Regions from separate parts of the Shinella sp. S4-D37 genome, predicted to be linked through region 1. Evidence: predicted binding sites of a transcription regulator. Region 1 holds the regulator's gene; each other region holds the start of a gene.

Region 1 (5,830 bases):
TCATGGCCGCCAAGCAGACCGCCAGCCTCATCCCGCTCTGCCATCCGCTGATGCTGACCAAGGTCGCCGTCGATATTCGCGAGGACCGCGCCCTGCCGGGCCTGCGCGTCGAGGCGATGGCCAAGCTCACCGGCCGCACCGGCGTGGAGATGGAGGCGCTCACCGCCGTCAGCGTCGCCTGCCTCACCATCTACGACATGGCGAAGGCCGCCGACCGGGAGATGGAGATAGGCGGCATCCGCCTCGTGGAGAAATCCGGCGGCCGCTCCGGCGACTACCGGCGCGGAGACGCCGGCTGATGTCGCTGCTGCCCGTCGAAGACGCCCTCCATCGCCTGCTTTCCACCGCCCGGCCGACCCGGCGCACCGAGACGGTCCCGCTGCATGAGGCCGACGGCCGCGTGCTGGCAGAGGACGTCGCCGCCCGGCTGACGCAGCCGCCCTTCGACAATTCCGCGATGGACGGCTATGCCGTGCGCCACGCGGATATCGCCGCGCTCGGCTCGATCCTGACCGTTGCAGGCATGTCTTCCGCCGGCCACGCCTTCGAAGGCACCGCCGGTCCCGGCGAGGCCGTGCGCATCTTCACCGGCGCCCCGCTGCCGGCCTTCGCCGATACCGTGCTCCTGCAGGAAGACGCCGCGGTGCTGGAGGACGGCCGCATCCGCACCACCTTCCTCACGCCGAAGGGCCGCCACATCCGCCCGCGAGGCCAGGATTTTTCCGAAGGCGAGGTCGTCCTGAAAGCCGGCGACATGCTCGATGCCGGCCGCCTGACGGTCGCGGCGGCCATGAACCATGCGGCGCTGTCCGTCTATGCCCGCCCACGCATTGCCGTGCTCGCCACCGGCGACGAACTCGTGCCGCCCGGCACGCCGCCGGGAACCAGCCAGATCATCGCCTCCAACACGTACGGCGTCGCGGCCCTCGCCCGTGCGGCCGGCGCGCAGGTGATCGACCTCGGGATCGTCGCGGACGACAAGGAGGCGATGCTTCAGGCCGTGCGCCGGGCGCTGTCGCTCGATATCGATGGGCTCGTCACGCTCGGCGGCGCCTCCGTCGGGGACTTCGACCTCGTGCAGCCCGTGCTCGGCGAGGCCGGCATGGAGCTCGACTTCTGGCGCATCGCCATGCGCCCGGGAAAGCCGCTGATGGTCGGCCGCCTCGGCGCCGTGCACGTCATGGGCCTGCCCGGCAATCCCGTCTCGAGTCTCGTCTGCTCCCACCTCTTCCTCGTTCCCCTCGTGCGCCGCCTCGCGCACCTGCCGGCGGTAAGCCGCGAGTATCCGGCAATCGCCGCCGTGCCCCTCAAGGAAAACGACCATCGGCAGGACTATGTGCGCGCACGCCTTGCCCGTGGCCCCGCCGGCGACCTCATGGTCACGCCACTGGACAAGCAGGATTCTTCCATGATGAAGGCTTTCGCGGCCTCCGAAGGCCTCCTCATCCGCCCGCCGCACGCGCCCGCGATCCCCGCGGGCGCGCCCTGCACTGTGCTTCTCCTGCGCGAACCCTCCGCCTGAACAGTATTATTATTGTTTCAGCAACCCCTTGCGGAACACATATGGAACAGATAGTGTCCGTTCTGGATTTGTTTCACTCGATTCTCGGTGGAGGGGCCATGCTCACGCGGAAACAACAGGAACTTCTCCTGTTCATTCATGAACGGATGAAGGAGTCCGGCATTCCTCCCTCGTTCGACGAGATGAAGGATGCGCTGGATCTCGCGTCCAAGTCGGGCATCCACCGCCTCATCACGGCGCTGGAGGAGCGCGGCTTCATCCGGCGCCTGCCGAACCGGGCCCGCGCGCTGGAGGTGATCAAGCTTCCCGAAGCCTATAGCCAGAGCCTGCAGCCGCGCCGCGGCTTTTCGCCGGCCGTCATCGAGGGCAGCCGCGGCAAGCAGCCGCCAGCCGTCGCCGCCCCGCCGCAGCGCACGCCCGTTGCGGAGATTTCCTCCTCCGTCTCCGTTCCGGTCATGGGCCGCATCGCCGCCGGCGTGCCGATCTCCGCCATCCAGAACAACACCCACGACATCACCGTGCCGGCCGAGATGATCGGCAACGGCGATCACTATGCGCTGGAGGTCAAGGGCGATTCGATGATCGAGGCCGGCATCCTCGACGGCGACACGGTGATCATCCGCACGGCCAGCAGCGCCAATCCCGGCGAGATCATCGTCGCCCTCGTCGACGAGGAGGAGGCGACGCTCAAGCGCTTCCGCCGCAAGGGTGCCTCCATCGCGCTCGAAGCGGCAAACCCCGCCTACGAGACCCGCATCTTCGGGCCGGACCGGGTGAAGATCCAGGGCAAGCTGGTCGGCCTCATCCGCCGCTATCATTGATCCTTCGGCGGATCGAAGCTGCCGGTGCGCCAGTCATAGGTGCGGTGGCGGGTCCAGGGCCGGTCGAGGCTTTCCACGGCGGGCGTCATGTGTGCCTCTGAAAAGGTGCCGGAAGCCCCTTCGGCCGCCGGCCGGATTTCGAGGGCACCGGTTCGCCTGAGGTGACGCGCCGTCACCAGGCGGGCGCCGGAGCGGCAGGCTTCCAGCCGCAGGGCAAAGGGCACGACGACGAGGTCCGCGGCATCGCAGGCCGTCCCCAGGAAGGCGACGTCGTCCAGGGTGACGACCCGCCAGCCGCTCGGCGAGACGGCGGCGCAGAATGCCTTCGCCTCGCAGACGAAACTTCCGCCCGTCCGGGCTGCCGCGAGCGCCCACGCCATGGCCTCCTTCGCCTTCTGCCGGTCGGCCTTGCGGCGCGGCGGTTTCCCGCTTGCCGCAGTATCATCCGTTTCCTCCAGGGTCAGGCCCTCGCTCCTGCGCGTTTGCGGTTTTGCAAGATCGCCGAGCCGCAAGGCCCGCCGCCACTGGGAATAGATGAAGTCGGAGGGCCTTGCACGGTTCGTCGCGACGGTTTCGCCGCGCAGGATGGCGACCAGGCGGCCGTCCTCCGATACCAGCATTTCCGGCCTGGCGCCCGCGGCGGGAAGGCAGGCGATCGCAAGGCCGAGGGCGGCAAGCAGCGTTCCGGCATGGCGCAGCCGCGTGCGCAGGATGCAGACGAGCCCGCCGCCGAGGCCGATCAGCAGGAAGGCGGCGGGCGGGATGCGGCCGGTGACGATCTCGCCCTTCCAGCCCGCGACCCACATCGAAAGCGCGATCATCCACTCGATGCCCTTGCCCATGATCGCGAAGGGCACGGCGTCGAGCCCGAAGGGCATCAGCAGCACCGCGACAAGGCCGAAGGGCATGACGACGGCGCTGATGACGGGCATGGCGAGCAGGTTGCCGGCAAGCCCATAGGCCGGGATGCGATGGAAATGGCCGACGGAATAGACCAGCGTCGAGACCCCGCCGATCAGCGAGGACAGCATGAGCCCGCCTAGGAAGCGCCCCAGCGCGCCGCCGAACAGTTTGAAGCGCCCTTCCCCGCCCTCCCGCCGCACCGGACGCTCGCGCCAGGCGGCATAGCCGGCGACGAGGCCGAGCGTCGCCGCATAGGACATCTGGAAGCCCGGATTGGTGACGGCGGAGGGGGTGACGGCGAGGATGACGATCGCCGACAGCGCCACGTTGCGCAGGCTGATCGCGGCGCGGCCGAACAGCACCGCCACCAGCATGATGCAGATCATGATCCAGGAGCGCACGGCGGAGATCGCGCCGCCGGAGACGAGGATGTAGAGCGTCACCATGACGAGCGCGCCGGCGGCGGCGATCTTCTTGGCGGGATAGCGCTCGCAAAAGCCCGGGATCAGCGCCATCAGCCCCCGCGCGCCGACAAGGAACGTGCCCGCCGCGAGCACCATGTTCAGCCCGGAAATGGCGAGCACATGGGCAAGCCCCGCCTGCCGCAGCGCCTCCACCGTCTCAGTGCCGATCGCCCGCTGCTCGGCGGTCACCAGCGCCGCGGCGATCGCGCCGGCATCCCCGCCGATCCGGCCCCGGATATGCTCGGTGAGGTTGCTTCGCCAGGCCGCGATCTCCTGGCGGATCCGGTCCACGACGCCCGGCGCGGCCAAGGCAACCGCGGTCGGGGCGCGGTAGAAATAGCCGACGGCGCCGGTGCCGGCGAAATAGGCGTCGAAGGCGAAGTCGTTGAGGTTCACAAGCGCCGGGCCGGAGGCCGGCGCGAGCCGTGCCCGCCCGGTTATGCCGCCGCCGATCGCAATAGGCGCATGCGGGCTGCGGGCCAGCACCGTCACCACGCGGGGCGGCCGTTTCAGCACCGGGTCGCGGGTCGTATCGAGCGCGACGCGGTAGCGGATCGCGCCCCGGTCGTCGCTTTCGCGCGACAACACCCGGCCGCTGATCTCGGTGGTGACCGGCGCATCAAGCACGACCGTGCCGAGCCGCGCGCTTTCGAACGCCGCCAGCAGCATGCCGACGGGAAGGAGGAGCGCAGCGCCGGCCGCAAGCGCGGTCCAGTCCTCGCGATGGCGCAGGCGCCAGGCCGGCCAGAGCGCGAAGGCGGCGAAAAGCAGCACGGCGGCAAGCGGCGGATCGGCGGCGGCGGCAAACCAGAGCGCCGCCCCTGCGCCAAGGAAGACCGGCACGAAGAGGAAGAAATGGCCATGCGCCCGCTCCTGCGCGAAGGCTGCGGCGCAGGCCTGCCGCGCGGCGGGCCGTCCCCGCAGGTATTCTGCCGCCTGTCGGAGGCGGGCATGCGCGCCGCTGCAGGCCGCATCGCGCGCCGGAACCGGCAGGGGGGCGTCATCCGGCGCTGCCCGCCAGGCATGGGCCTCGGGCACCTCCCGTCGTTCCGCGACGTCGAGCTTCTCCATGGTCCCGGCCCCGCCCGATCACACCACCATTGTGCAATCGAATGAACGAAACTTCAATCAGGAGTGGGCGCGGCAAGTGCTAAGCCAGACAGAAAGGATGCCACCTCCGCATCCACGAAACACGCGTAAAAGTTGCTTGAAACTTGCGGGAAAGGGTAGATATTGCGTTGCCGGAAAGCCTATTTCCGCAATGCACAATTTGTCTTTCGTCTCGCTTGGCAGGCAGGTGCAAATGGGCTAGCAAAACGAGCATGTTCATGGTTCCGGCACATCTTCGTGCCGCCATCGGAAACAACGGAGGATCGTTATGACAGGAACAAGCGCAGGTGTGTCGATCGGTGGCAAGACAGTCGAGCTGCCGACGCGATCCGGTACGATCGGCCCCGATGTGATCGATATCGGCACGCTGTACAAGAATACGGGCGCCTTCACCTACGATCCCGGCTTCACCTCCACCGCCTCCTGCGAATCGAAGATCACCTATATCGACGGCGACGAAGGCGTGTTGCTGCATCGCGGCTATCCGATCGAGCAGCTGGCCGAGCACGGCGACTTCCTCGAAGCCTGCTATCTCCTGTTGTACGGCGAACTGCCGACCAAGTCCCAGAAGGACGACTTCGACTACCGCGTCACGCACCACACCATGGTGCACGAACAGATGTCCAAGTTCTTCACCGGCTTCCGCCGCGACGCCCATCCGATGGCCGTCATGTGCGGCGTCGTGGGCGCGCTGTCGGCCTTCTACCACGATTCCACCGACATCACCGATCCGCACCAGCGCATGGTCGCCTCGCTGCGCATGATCGCCAAGATGCCGACGATCGCCGCCATGGCCTACAAGTACCATATCGGCCAGCCCTTCGTTTACCCGAAGAACGACCTCGACTATGCGTCGAACTTCCTGCGCATGTGCTTTGCCGTGCCCTGCGAGGACTATGTGGTCAACCCGGTGCTGTCGCGCGCCATGGACCGCATCTTCATCCTGCATGCCGACCACGAGCAGAACGCTTCCACCTCGACGGTCCGCCTCGCCGGCTCCTCCGGCGCCA
Region 2 (5,830 bases), 970 kb from region 1:
CGACGACGGGACCTGCCAGCGGGCCGCGGCCGGCCTCGTCCGTGCCGGCCACCGGCCAGATGCCGCGCGCGCGCGCGGCGGCCTCCATCTGGAAATCGGGGGCCTCGGGCAGGTCGAAGAGAAGGCGGGAATCGGAGGATGGACGGGACATGCGGCGAACCTCGCACATCCATCCGATTCCCTGCAAGTCCCCCGGCAGGAGGCGGACGCCGGAGGATTGCCGGCATGCCCCGGGGAAAGGCAGACCGGAAGGACGGGCCGGGCACGGATGCCCGGCGGGATTACCAAAGCCCTACAGCAGCGAGAGCTGCACGCCGCTGCCCGAAGGCGGCACGAACTGGTCGCAGGCAAGGCTGCGGCGGGTGCGGGTCAGCTCCAGCCGCTTGGCCGCCATCTCGAAGCGGCGGGCGATCTGCCAGGCATAGGGACCGGCGCCCTTCATGCGCTTGCCGAACTCGGCGTCGTAATCCTTGCCGCCGCGCATGGAGCGCACCAGCGACATGACGTGGCGATAGCGGTCCGGGTAGTGGCGCAGCAGCCAGTCGCGAAAGAGGGGGCTCACCTCCAGCGGCAGGCGCAGCAGCACGTAGCTCGCCTCCAGCGCCCCGGCCGCCTTGCCCGAATCGAGCACGCGCTCGATCTCGTGGTCGTTGAGGCCGGGAATGATCGGCGCCATCATGATCGCAACGGGAATGCCGGCCGCAGAAAGCGTGCGGATGGCCTCCAGCCGGCGCGGCGGGGTCGCGGCGCGCGGCTCCATGGTGCGGGCGAGCTTGCGGTCGAGCGTGGTGACGGAAAGCCCCACCCAGGCAAGGCCGCGCGCCGCCATGCGCGCGAGGATGTCGATGTCGCGCAGCACGAGCGCCGACTTGGTGACGATCGAGACCGGATGGTTGGCCGCATCCAGCACGTCGAGGATCTGCCGCATGATGCGCCATTCCTTCTCGATCGGCTGGTAGGGATCGGTGTTGGTGCCGATCGCGATGACGCGCGGCTTGTAGCCGGGTTTGGAAAGCTCGCGCTCCAGCAGCTTCGGCGCATCGGGCTTGGCAAACAGCCGCGCCTCGAAATCCAGGCCGGCGGACAGGCCCATGAAGGCATGGGTCGGCCGGGCGAAGCAATAGATGCAGCCGTGTTCGCAGCCGCGATAGGGATTGATCGAGCGGTCGAAGGGAATATCGGGCGATTCGTTGCGCGTGATGATGCTGCGCGGCTTTTCCACCTGCACCTCGGTGCGGAAGGGCGGCAGTTCCTCCAGCGTCTGCCAGCCGTCGTCGAAGGTCTCCCGCGTCACCGGCTCGAAGCGGCCGGTGAAGTTGAGGCCGGCGCCACGGCCACGCCGGCGCTCGCTCTCCACGCGCATGCCCGTCTCGGCCATCAGCGCTTCGGCAACGTCTTTCGCATGGCCGGGCGCAAGGGCGCCCTGCCTGAGGCTGGCTAGATCGTTCATGGCTGTCTCCGCCGGGGGCAGGCCCCGATTCAATGACTATATTCCTATCGCGCAAATGAGAACATTGCAAGAACAAAATTCGGAGCGCCTCCACCGCGAGTGCGGGCCGGCTTGGCTGCGGGAGGCAGTGGAATTCGATGTTGCGATGCGGTATGGGAAGGCATGCTGACAGTCATCCTGGAATGCCGCGACAACGAGGCGGAGCTTGCACAGACATTCGCGGCGCTCGTCTCCGGCGCGGTCGAGGGTATCGTGCGCGATGTGATCGTGCTCGATCACGGCTCGCGCGACGGTTCCTCGACGGTGGCCGATGCCGCCGGCTGCCGCTTTCTGACGGAGTGGGACATGAAGGATGTGCTGGGCTCGGCCCGCGGCGACTGGCTCCTGTTGCTGGAGCCCGGCGCCCGGCCCATGGTGGGGTGGGTGGATGCCGTCGTCGACCATGTGGCCGTTAACCGCAATCCGGCGCGCTTCCTCGGCTCGCGCAGCCATCGCCGGCCCTTCCTCCAGCGCCTTCTGCACCGTCCGGCGCCGCTGGAGCAGGGCTATCTCGTCAGCAAGCGCCAGGCCCTTGCGGCGCTCAGCCCCGGCATGGCGCTCGCCGGCATCGCCACGGGCGCCGGCGTTCGCCGCCTCGCGGTGGAGATGGTGCCGGCCTGGGCCGTGAAGGCCATGCGGGCGGAAGCCGGTTGAACGCTTCCGCCTGACGCCGTCAGAGCAGGAAATCGCCGCGGAAGGCGCTGGTGAGGCCGGAAAGCGCGATCTCGAAATCCGCCGCGCCGTCACCGTTGGTGTCGCCGGCGACGATGCCGCCCGAAAAGCGCAATTCGCCCGCCGTTCCGGAAAAGCCGTTCGCGCCGATGAAGTCGAAGGCCTGGTTGCCGCCGCGGCCGGCATCGGCGTCGATGTCGCGCAGGTCCACGCGGTCGCCTTCGCCGCGGTCGAAGTCGAGGATGACGTCGCGGCGCGCGCCGACGGCCGATTCGAGCCGGCCGTTGAAGTCGAAACGGTCGGCGCCGCTGCCGCCCTGCAACAGGTCCATGCCGCGCCCGCCGACGAGCACGTCGTTGCCGCCGCGCCCGGCGATCTCGTCGTCGCCCCCAAGGCCCTTGAGGACGTTTCCGACGCCGGAGCCGGCAATGGCGTCGGCGACGGCCGTGCCGGCGGCGTTCTCGATGCTGATCAGGCGTTCGAAGCGGTTGGCGCCGGTCTGCGCCAGGCCCGCGCCGAGATCGATGGCGACGCCCGAACCGCCGAGCACGTTGTCGTCGTCGCGCGCGATATAGCTGATCGAATCGGTGCCCGAGCCGCCGTGAAAGGTGTTCTGCTGGCCGACGGAGAAGAAGCTGTCCTTGCCGCTCTCGCCGAAATAGCTGCTCTTGAAGGTGCTGACGGCGATCTTGTCGTTGCCCGAGCCGGCCTTGACGATATCGGCGCGCTCGTTGGCGAAGGAGCCGAAGCCGGTGCCCACATAGGTGTCGTTGCCGGCGCCGAGCAGGATGACGTTGCCGTCCTCCTTCATGTTGACGACGCTGTCGTTGCCCTTGCCGGCATCCACCTGGTTGCGGCCGCCGAAATCGTCGGTGCGGTTGAGGATGATGGTGTCCGCGCCGCCGCGGGCGAAGATCGTCAGTTCGGTATTGTTGATGCTGCCGCCCTGGACGATGCGGTCCGCGCCGTTGGTGCCGGTGATCGTGCGTGCCATTGTCCTCTCCTCAAATCCGTCGGGGTGGGAAAGTCATAGAGGCGGTGCGGGCGGGGCGCAGTCTCCCGGGGAACAGGTCAGCCGGCCGTGCGCTTCAGGTGCTCGTCCAGCCGCGGCATGATCTCCACGAAATTGCAGGGCATGTGGCGATAGTCGAGCTGCGCCTTCAGGATGCCGTCCCAGGCGTCCTTGCAGGCACCGGGCGAGCCCGGCAGCGCGAAGATGAAGGTGGCGTTGAGGACGCCGCCGGTCGCGCGCGACTGGATCGTCGAGGTGCCGATCTTGTCGTAGGAGATGCGGTGGAAGACTTCGGAAAAGCCGTCCATGCGCTTTTCGAACAGCGGCTCCAGCGCTTCCGGCGTCACGTCGCGGCCGGTGAAGCCCGTGCCGCCCGTGGTGATGACGACGTCCACCGCGTCGTCGCGCGTCCAGGCCTCCACCGTCGCGCGGATCGCGGCCACGTCGTCCGTCACGATGGCGCGGCCGGCAAGGCGGTGCCCGGCCTCCGTGATGCGCGCGACGAGCGTGTCGCCGGAGCGGTCCGTGTCGAGGCTGCGCGTGTCGGACACGGTGAGCACGGCGATGCCGACCGGAATGAAAGGCCTCGTCTCGTCAATATGCGCCATTGTCGGTTCCTTCAAGCGTGCGCGTGGCGGCGAAAAACCAGTGCGGATGCCGGCACGCGAGTGCCGCAGCCGCGGTCCCGGCGGCCGCGTCCGTCTCGTATAGCGCAAAGCAGGTCGCGCCGGAACCGGACATGCGCACGAGGGCGGGACCTGTTGTCGCAAGGCTCTCGGCGATGACGGCGATTTGCGGGCAGAGTCGGCGGGCAGCGGGCTCCAGGTCGTTGCGAAGGCCCGAAAGCGCATCCGCCCAGCCGGCGGCGCCCGCAAGGGCAAGCGGCGGGTTGTTGCGCGAAGCGAGCGCCTGGAAGACAGCGGGCGTCGAAACGCCGACGAGCGGATTGGCCAGCACCATGGCAAGGGCCGGCAGGGCGACGGGGGTGATTTCCTCGCCGACGCCGCGCGCCAGCAGCGGCCGGCCGGCAAGGCACATCGGCACATCCGCGCCGAGGCCGAGGGCGAGCGCCTCCAGCGCATCGCCGGGCAGCGCCGCCCGCCACAGCCTAAGGAGGCCGCGCAGCGTCGCGGCGGCATCCGCCGAGCCGCCGCCGATGCCCGATGCGATGGGCAGGTTCTTTTCGAGATGGATGTGCACCGGCGGCGCCGCCTGCCCGGTCGTGGCGAGCGCCGCGCGCAGCCGGTCGCGGGCGCGGGTGACGAGGTTGTCGGCGCCGGCCGAAAGCGCCCCGCCGAAGCGGCCGCTGAGGGTGAAGCGGTCCTCGGCCGCCGGCGCAAGGCCGATGCGGTCGCCGACGGCGGTGAAGGTCACGAGGCTGTCGAGGAGGTGGTAGCCATCCTCGCGCCGGCCGGTGACGGCGAGCGCGAGGTTGATCTTGGCCGGGGCCGGCTCGACGACCGCGAACCGCGACAATGCGTCGGCGTCAGCCATGCGGCGTCAGGACTTGCGGTCGGCCGCCGTGCCCTCGGGCGAGGGGTTCTGCACCGGCTTTTCGTCCTTGGCTTCGGCGGAGGCCGGCTCGGTCTTCTTCAGTTCGGGCAGGCCGTTCTCGATCTTCAGCTTGATCTTCGGGATCTCGGCCTCTTCCGGCTTCAGGCCGAGCGCACGGTTCCACTGGAAGGTGGCCTCCAGCTTGCGGCCGACGCGCCAGTAGGCGTCGCCGAGGTGGTCGTTGATCGTCGGGTCGCCGGCCTTCAGCTCCGCCGCGCGTTCCAGCTCCGCCACCGCGTCGGAGAAGCGGTCGAGGCGATAATAGGCCCAGCCGAGCGAATCGACGATGTAGCCGTCGTCCGGCTTGATGCTGACGGCCCGGCGGATCATGTCCAGGCCCTCGTCGAGATTGATGTTCATGTCGACCCAGGAATAGCCGAGATAGTTCAGCACCTGCGGCTGTTCCGGGTTCAGCTCCAGCGCCTTGCGGAAGTTCGGTTCGGCCTTCTCCCATTCCTTCAGCCGCTCATAGGCAATGGCGCGCTGGAAGAAGATGCTCCAGTGGTTGCGCGTGGGAACCGGGCCGATGGCCGCGACGGCGCGATCGTAGAGCGCGGCCATCTCCTTGTAGTCCTTGGCATCCGACAGCACGCTGCCGAGCGCGAGATAGGAGCGCAGGTCCGCCGGATCGGCCTCGATCAGCTCCTGCAGGTGCTTCTTGGCTTCCGGCACCTTGCCCGTATCGGCGAGGTTCAGGCCGAGCTGCAGCTCGGAAATGCGCCGCATCGGCGATTTTTCCGGCACGGCGCGGTAATATTCGATCGCCCGCTCCGGCTTCTTCTGGTTCTCGGCGAGCCCGCCCAGCAGAACCAGCATGTCGTCGCTGTCGGGGTCGAGCGCGCGGGCGGCCTGGAGATAGAGCGAGACGATGTCTTCGGCGCCGTCACGGTTGAGCGCGCCGCCGATCGAGAAGAGCACGGCGGCGGCGCCCTGCGCGGCGGTGCGCACCTGCTGCTCCTGCTTCTCGCCGGCCTCGATGCTCTGGCGCAGCGCTTTCAGCGGCGCATAGCTGGTGATGAAGCTGTCGCCGACCGAGATGGCGTCGAGCGCCTTCTGCTTGTTGCCCTCATGGGCTTCGAGCCGGGCGAGCGCCATCACGGCGC
Region 3 (5,830 bases), 270 kb from region 1:
TCTTTTCCAGCGCGTCGGGGGCGGCGGCGTCGGCTTCGGTGGTAATGCCGAGACGCTTCAGCGTCGCCGGCGAGAGCTGGTTGTCCATGCTCACGCCGTACCATTCGGCCGTCCCCTTGTCGCCGTCGACCGCGCGGGCGATGAGGAAATGCGTGCCGAGCGCGATCTGCGGGTCGCGGATGACGATCGGCGTTTCGAGCACGGGCTTGAACTTCTGCCGCACGAGGATCTGCCCGTTCGGCGGCGCGCCCTTGCCGGCCTTGGCATAGACGGCGGCGACAAGCTCCGGCGAGACCACGCCGTCTTCCTTGAGGCCTTCGGCGAGCTGGAAGGCGCGGATGGCGGTCACGGTCTGCTTGCCGTGCAGGCCGTCGGGAACGCCGGCATCATGGCCGAGTGCGGTCAAGAGGGCCTGCAGGTCCATCAGCGTCTCGCGCGCGCCACGGCGGGTGATGAGGATGCGGATCGGGTCCTCTTCGGTCTTCTGCACGATGGGGGTGACGATCGCCGGCTTCGGATCGGTCATCGCCACCTCGACGCTCTTGTCGCCGGCTTCGATGAGGGTGGGGCGAAGGCCGGCCTGCGAGAGCAGCGGCGTATCCGGCAAGACGACGGACGGCTTGAACAGCGTGGCGTGTGCGATGTGGCGCGGCGCGATCTCGCGGTCGGTGATGAGGACATGGCCGCCGCGGCGCGTCGTGCTGAACAGGATCTTTGCGAAATCGTTCGGCAGGCGCACGCAGCCGTGCGAGGCGGGATAGGCGGGCACGCTGTTGGAGGCGTGCAGCGCGATGCCCGACCAGGTCAGCCGCTGCATGAAGGGCATCGGCGCGCTGTCGTAGAGATTGGAGAAATGCGTGCGCTTCTTTTCGAGGATCGAGAAGATGCCGGTCGGCGTCGAATGCCCGGCCTTGCCGGTGGAGACGCGCGAGGTGGCGACCACCACGCCGCCGTCATAGATCTTCAATTCCTGCAGGTCCTTCGACACCATGATCTGGAGCGGACCTTCGAGGGTGCCGCCGAGCGCCGTGGCGCAGCTCAGCATCAGGCCCACTATGCTCATGCCGGTAACGAGGCGAAACGTCATGCGACCCATCCATACGCAATACAAACCGGCAGGAAGCATAGTGCATGCGGTTTAAGGAAGGCTTGCTGCACGCGACGATCCCCCGATCTGTGCCATCCCGATGCAGTCAAGAACGCCGGCCTGCCGGGTTTTATTCGGCGGGGTCGCCGATTTTTCCGGCGGTCTTGAACGTCAATTTTTCGTGAAAGCGACTGGGGCCGGATTTGCCGAACGTATAGCCGGTCTCCACGCTCGCCTTGCCGAACTTGTCGCGCAGCACGTTCATCGCGGCCTCGGCGGCGGCGCGGCGGGCGGCGGCGGGATCGACGAGATCGGGCGGATCGGTCCGGCCGGGATCGGCAAGGTCGCTGACGCCGATGCCGATCAGCCGGTACTTCGTGCCGTCCGCCTCCTTGCGCAGCAGGTCGATGCCGGTGCGGAAGATGCGGTCGGCGAGCATGGTCGGGTCTTCGAGCTTGCGGTTGCGCGTGCGGCCCTTGAAATCGGCGGTCTTCAGCTTCAGCACCACCGTGTGGCCGGCAATGCCCGATTTGCGCAGCCGCGTCGCCACCTTCTCGCTGAGGCGGCGCAAATGCGCCACCAGCTCGTCATAGCCTGAAATATCGTCGAAGAAGGTGGTTTCGGCCGATACGCTCTTGGCGGGGTCGTTGGGGTGGACCTCGCGGTCGTCCTGCCCGCGCGAAAGGTTGAAGAGGCGCTTGCCCATCACGCCGTAGCGGCGCATCAGGTCGGTCTCCTCCATGGTCTGGAGCTGGCCGACGGTGCGGATGCCGTCGCGCTCCAGCGTCTCGGCAAAGGCCTTGCCGACGCCCCAGATGAGGCGCACCGGCTTTTCGCGCAGGAAGGCGAGCGCCTCCGCTTCGCCGATGACGGAGAAGCCGCGCGGCTTGTTGAGGTCCGAGGCGACCTTGGCGAGGAACTTGCAGTAGGAAAGGCCGATCGAGATGGTGATGCCGACCTCTTTTTCAACCCGCTGGGCGAAGCGGGCGAGCACGCGGGCGGGCGGATCGTGGTGCAGGCGCTCCGTGCCCTTGAGCTCCAGGAAGGCCTCGTCGATGGACAGCGGCTGCACCAGCGGCGTCAGCTCCTGCATCATCGTGCGTACCTGGCGGCCGACAGCGACGTATTTCTCCATGTCCGGCTTGATCACCACCGCATCGGGGCAGGCCTCCAGCGCCTTGAACATCGGCATGGCCGAGCGCACGCCGTGGATGCGCGCGACATAGCAGGCGGTGGAGACGACGCCGCGCTTGCCGCCGCCGATGATGACCGGCTTGTCGGCAAGCTCCGGATTGTCGCGCTTCTCGACCGCCGCATAGAAGGCGTCGCAGTCGATATGGGCGAGCGTCAGGCCGAAGAGCTCGTCATGATAGACGAGGCGGGGGCTGCCGCAGGCGCTGCAACGGCGCAGGCCGGCCTTCTGCCCGGCAAGGCAGTCGCGGCAGAAGCCCGGGAAACGCGAGTCGGCGATGCTCATCTTATGGAACAAATATTGAACATCGCGACATTACTGCTTAAATTCATGAGTCTCAAGTGCTGCGGGAGGCGAATGCATGACGACGAACAGACAGGCACGCGGCGACCATCGCGGTTCGCCGGTTCAGAAATCCTCGCTGCCGTATGGCCCGGAGAGGATGGCATGGGCCTGCACGACGGCCTCCGGGGGGACGCCCGTCGCCGCGCTGAAGGCGAGAAGGGTCGGCTCGTGGTCCATCAGGAAACCGACGAGGCCGGCAAGGAAACCGGGATCGCCGACGGCATTGCGCACCTCGCCGGGCGCGACGCCTGTCAGCGCAAGGAAACGCGACAGCAATTCCGGTTCGCCGGCGAGCCAGCCGAGGATGGCCGCGGCGGTCGCCTGCGCATCGGCAACCGCGGGTGTATCTTTTTGGCTCTTCATCGTTTTCCCTCGGGAAATTTACCTTTTAATCAACCAAGTCGCGCTAACGTTGCTGCGGACAAGCTGGGTGACTTCGGCTTTGCCGCAACTTATCGATCCCCCGGAAGGTTGCAAGGCCGGCGAGAGGAACAGGGACGAACGATGCCCAAGCAGGTGATGATTGTCGAGGACAACGAGCTCAACATGAAGCTCTTCCGGGATCTCATCGAGGCGTCCGGCTATACGACCATCCAGACCAGGAATGGCATGGAAGCCCTCGATCTTGCCCGCAAACATAGGCCGGACCTGATCCTGATGGATATCCAGCTTCCGGAGGTCTCGGGCCTTGAGGTCACCAAGTGGCTGAAGGAGGACGACGAGCTCCATGTCATCCCGGTGATCGCCGTAACGGCCTTCGCGATGAAGGGCGACGAGGAGCGCATCCGCCAGGGCGGCTGCGAGGCCTATGTCTCCAAGCCGATCTCGGTGCCGAAATTCATCGAGACCATCAAGACCTATCTCGGCGACGCATGAGGTAGAGGTCAGGGCCATGACAGCACGTATCCTCGTCGTCGACGACATTCCGGCCAATGTGAAGCTGCTCGAAGCGCGGCTGCTCGCGGAATATTTCGACGTGCTGACGGCGGAGAACGGCTATGATGCGCTCGCCATGTGCGAGCGCACCCAGGTCGACCTGATCCTGCTCGACATCATGATGCCCGGCATCGACGGCTTCGAGGTCTGCGCGCGGCTGAAGGCCAATCCGCGCACCGCCCATATCCCGGTCGTCATGGTGACGGCGCTCGACCAGCCCTCCGACCGCGTGCGCGGCCTCAAGGCCGGCGCCGACGATTTCCTGACCAAGCCGGTCAACGACCTGCAGCTCATGTCGCGGGTGAAGAGCCTCGTGCGGCTGAAGACGCTGACCGACGAATTGCGCATGCGCGCGGCCACCGCCCGCGCCATCTCCCTGGAGGACGGGCTGGACGACAATCTCGGCGACGAGCCGGGCGAAGTCCTCCTCGTCGACGGCCGCGCCAGCTCGCAGGAGCGGATCGTGCGCGCGCTGAAGCCGGTCGCCGAGGTCACCTCCATGTCGGACCCGCAGGCCGCGCTCTTCCAGGCGGCCGAGAGCAATTTCGAGCTGGTGATCGTCAACGCCAATTTCGAGGACTACGATCCGCTGCGCCTGTGTTCGCAGCTCCGCTCGCTGGAGCGCACGCGTTTCCTGCCGATCCTGCTGATCGCCGAACAGGGCGACGACGACATGGTGGTGCGCGCGCTCGATCTCGGCGTGACGGACTACCTGGTTCGGCCGATCGACCCGAACGAGCTGATCGCCCGCAGCCTCACCCAGATCCGCCGCAAGCGGTGCAACGACCGCCTGCGCGCCAGCGTGCGCCAGACGATCGAACTGGCCGTCACGGACGGCCTGACGGGCCTGCACAACCGCCGCTACCTCGACAACCACATGAAGCTGCTGGTCGACCGGGCGATGGCGCGGGGCCGGCCGCTTTCCGTCTGCATCACCGATATCGACCGCTTCAAGCTGGTCAACGACACCCACGGCCACGATGCGGGCGATGCCGTGCTGCGGGAGTTCGCCAACCGCGTGCGCTCGGCCGTGCGTGGCGCCGACCTTGCCTGCCGCTACGGCGGGGAGGAGTTCGTGCTGGTCATGCCGGATACGTCCGCCGAGATGGCGGCGGGCGTGGCCGAGCGCCTTCGCGCGATCGTCGAGCAGGAACCGTTCCGCCTGCCGGGTACGGATGTCCTCCTGTCCATCACCGCCTCGCTGGGCCTTGCCAGCGCGCTGCCGGCAGGCGACCGCCCCGAAGCCCTGCTGAAGCGCGCCGACACGGCGCTTTACGAAGCGAAGCGCTCCGGCCGCAACCGGGTCGTGGCCGCCGCCGCGTGAGTCGGCCCCGCGCGGCCGAATTGTCCACAGGGCGATTTCGATTTGGGCATCTGCCTTGAAAATCGGGCATTCGCCCCGCATTGCGCGGCCTCTGCGGACAGGGCCCCGCAAGACCCCTGAAATCAGGTCATGTCGTGAAATCTGGCTATAAACCGTACTATTTTGGTTTCGCAAACCTTATCAACAGGTTGTATCGCGCGCAATCTTTTCGCGCCGCAAAGATGACATCTGTCAGGGTTGCAGGGTCTCGCGCAATGGTTGAATCCTGCCGGCGCGGGATTGTCGTGATCCGTAACGCAACCGCCGCTCAATGGCACAATCGTCCCCGCCGCGGTTAACTATGAGACAAGGAGAGGGCGGGGGAGCGTTAAGAATTCGTTGATTTTTTTTCTTTTTCGCGCGATGCTCAACTCATGGGCGGAAAACAAGCCCGCACAACCGGTTACCCCATGATGCTAGGTCCGCCGCATCTCCTGGGTCGTGGGGTCGGTCGGTCAGCTACGATAAATACGGAATCCTCGTGCCGTTGTCGTGTCTGGCCGACCCCCATTCGACGCCGCTCCCTTCCGGGGAGCGGCGTTTTTGATTCGGGGGGATGCCGGGCCGCAATCCCGGGCAAAAGAAAAGGCGCCGGACGTTGCCGTCCAGCGCCTTTGCGAACCGAAACGGTCCCCAGGATCACTTGATCTTGGTTTCCTTGAATTCGACGTGCTTCTTGACGACCGGGTCGTACTTGGTCTTGGTCATCTTGTCCGTCATCGTGCGGCTGTTCTTCGTGGTTACGTAGAAGAAACCGGTGTCGGCCGTCGACAGCAGCTTGATCTTGATGGTGGTAGCCTTGGCCATGGTCGTCCTGCCTTTATGAAAAACGAAGCCGCGGACAGCCAGTCTGCTCCACGGCTTAAATCTGGGCGGAAACTACAAATCGCGCCCGAAAAGTCAACCC

The links. The regulator LexA, encoded in region 1, represses DNA repair genes until DNA is damaged. The targets are predictions, from matches to a motif close to TGTTCNNNNTGTGTTCNG.
Region 2: the regulator LexA is predicted to act here: its motif matches at 1,508-1,525, upstream of AB3G45_RS21355 (PA0069 family radical SAM protein).
Region 3: the regulator LexA is predicted to act here: its motif matches at 2,569-2,586, upstream of AB3G45_RS17880 (DNA polymerase IV).

What each region holds. Positions count from the first base shown of each region.
Region 1 covers NZ_JBFNXL010000005.1:1,853,477-1,859,306, forward strand. Annotated here, with positions in the region: gene moaC (cyclic pyranopterin monophosphate synthase MoaC) at 1-299, shown strand, start outside; gene glp (gephyrin-like molybdotransferase Glp) at 299-1,522, shown strand; gene lexA (transcriptional repressor LexA) at 1,621-2,343, shown strand; gene AB3G45_RS16420 (ComEC/Rec2 family competence protein) at 2,337-4,781, opposite strand; gene gltA (citrate synthase) at 5,089-5,830, shown strand, end outside.
Region 2 covers NZ_JBFNXL010000005.1:2,822,047-2,827,876, reverse strand. Annotated here, with positions in the region: gene AB3G45_RS21360 (ribonuclease HII) at 1-169, opposite strand, end outside; gene AB3G45_RS21355 (PA0069 family radical SAM protein) at 293-1,450, opposite strand; gene AB3G45_RS21350 (glycosyl transferase) at 1,613-2,143, shown strand; gene AB3G45_RS21345 (calcium-binding protein) at 2,163-3,155, opposite strand; gene moaB (molybdenum cofactor biosynthesis protein B) at 3,233-3,781, opposite strand; gene AB3G45_RS21335 (4-(cytidine 5'-diphospho)-2-C-methyl-D-erythritol kinase) at 3,768-4,667, opposite strand; gene AB3G45_RS21330 (tetratricopeptide repeat protein) at 4,674-5,830, opposite strand, start outside.
Region 3 covers NZ_JBFNXL010000005.1:2,124,312-2,130,141, reverse strand. Annotated here, with positions in the region: gene AB3G45_RS17885 (L,D-transpeptidase family protein) at 1-1,087, opposite strand, end outside; gene AB3G45_RS17880 (DNA polymerase IV) at 1,218-2,564, opposite strand; gene AB3G45_RS17875 (DUF3572 domain-containing protein) at 2,688-2,987, opposite strand; gene AB3G45_RS17870 (response regulator) at 3,129-3,500, shown strand; gene AB3G45_RS17865 (PleD family two-component system response regulator) at 3,517-4,884, shown strand; gene rpmG (50S ribosomal protein L33) at 5,563-5,730, opposite strand; gene AB3G45_RS17855 (MFS transporter) at 5,824-5,830, opposite strand, start outside.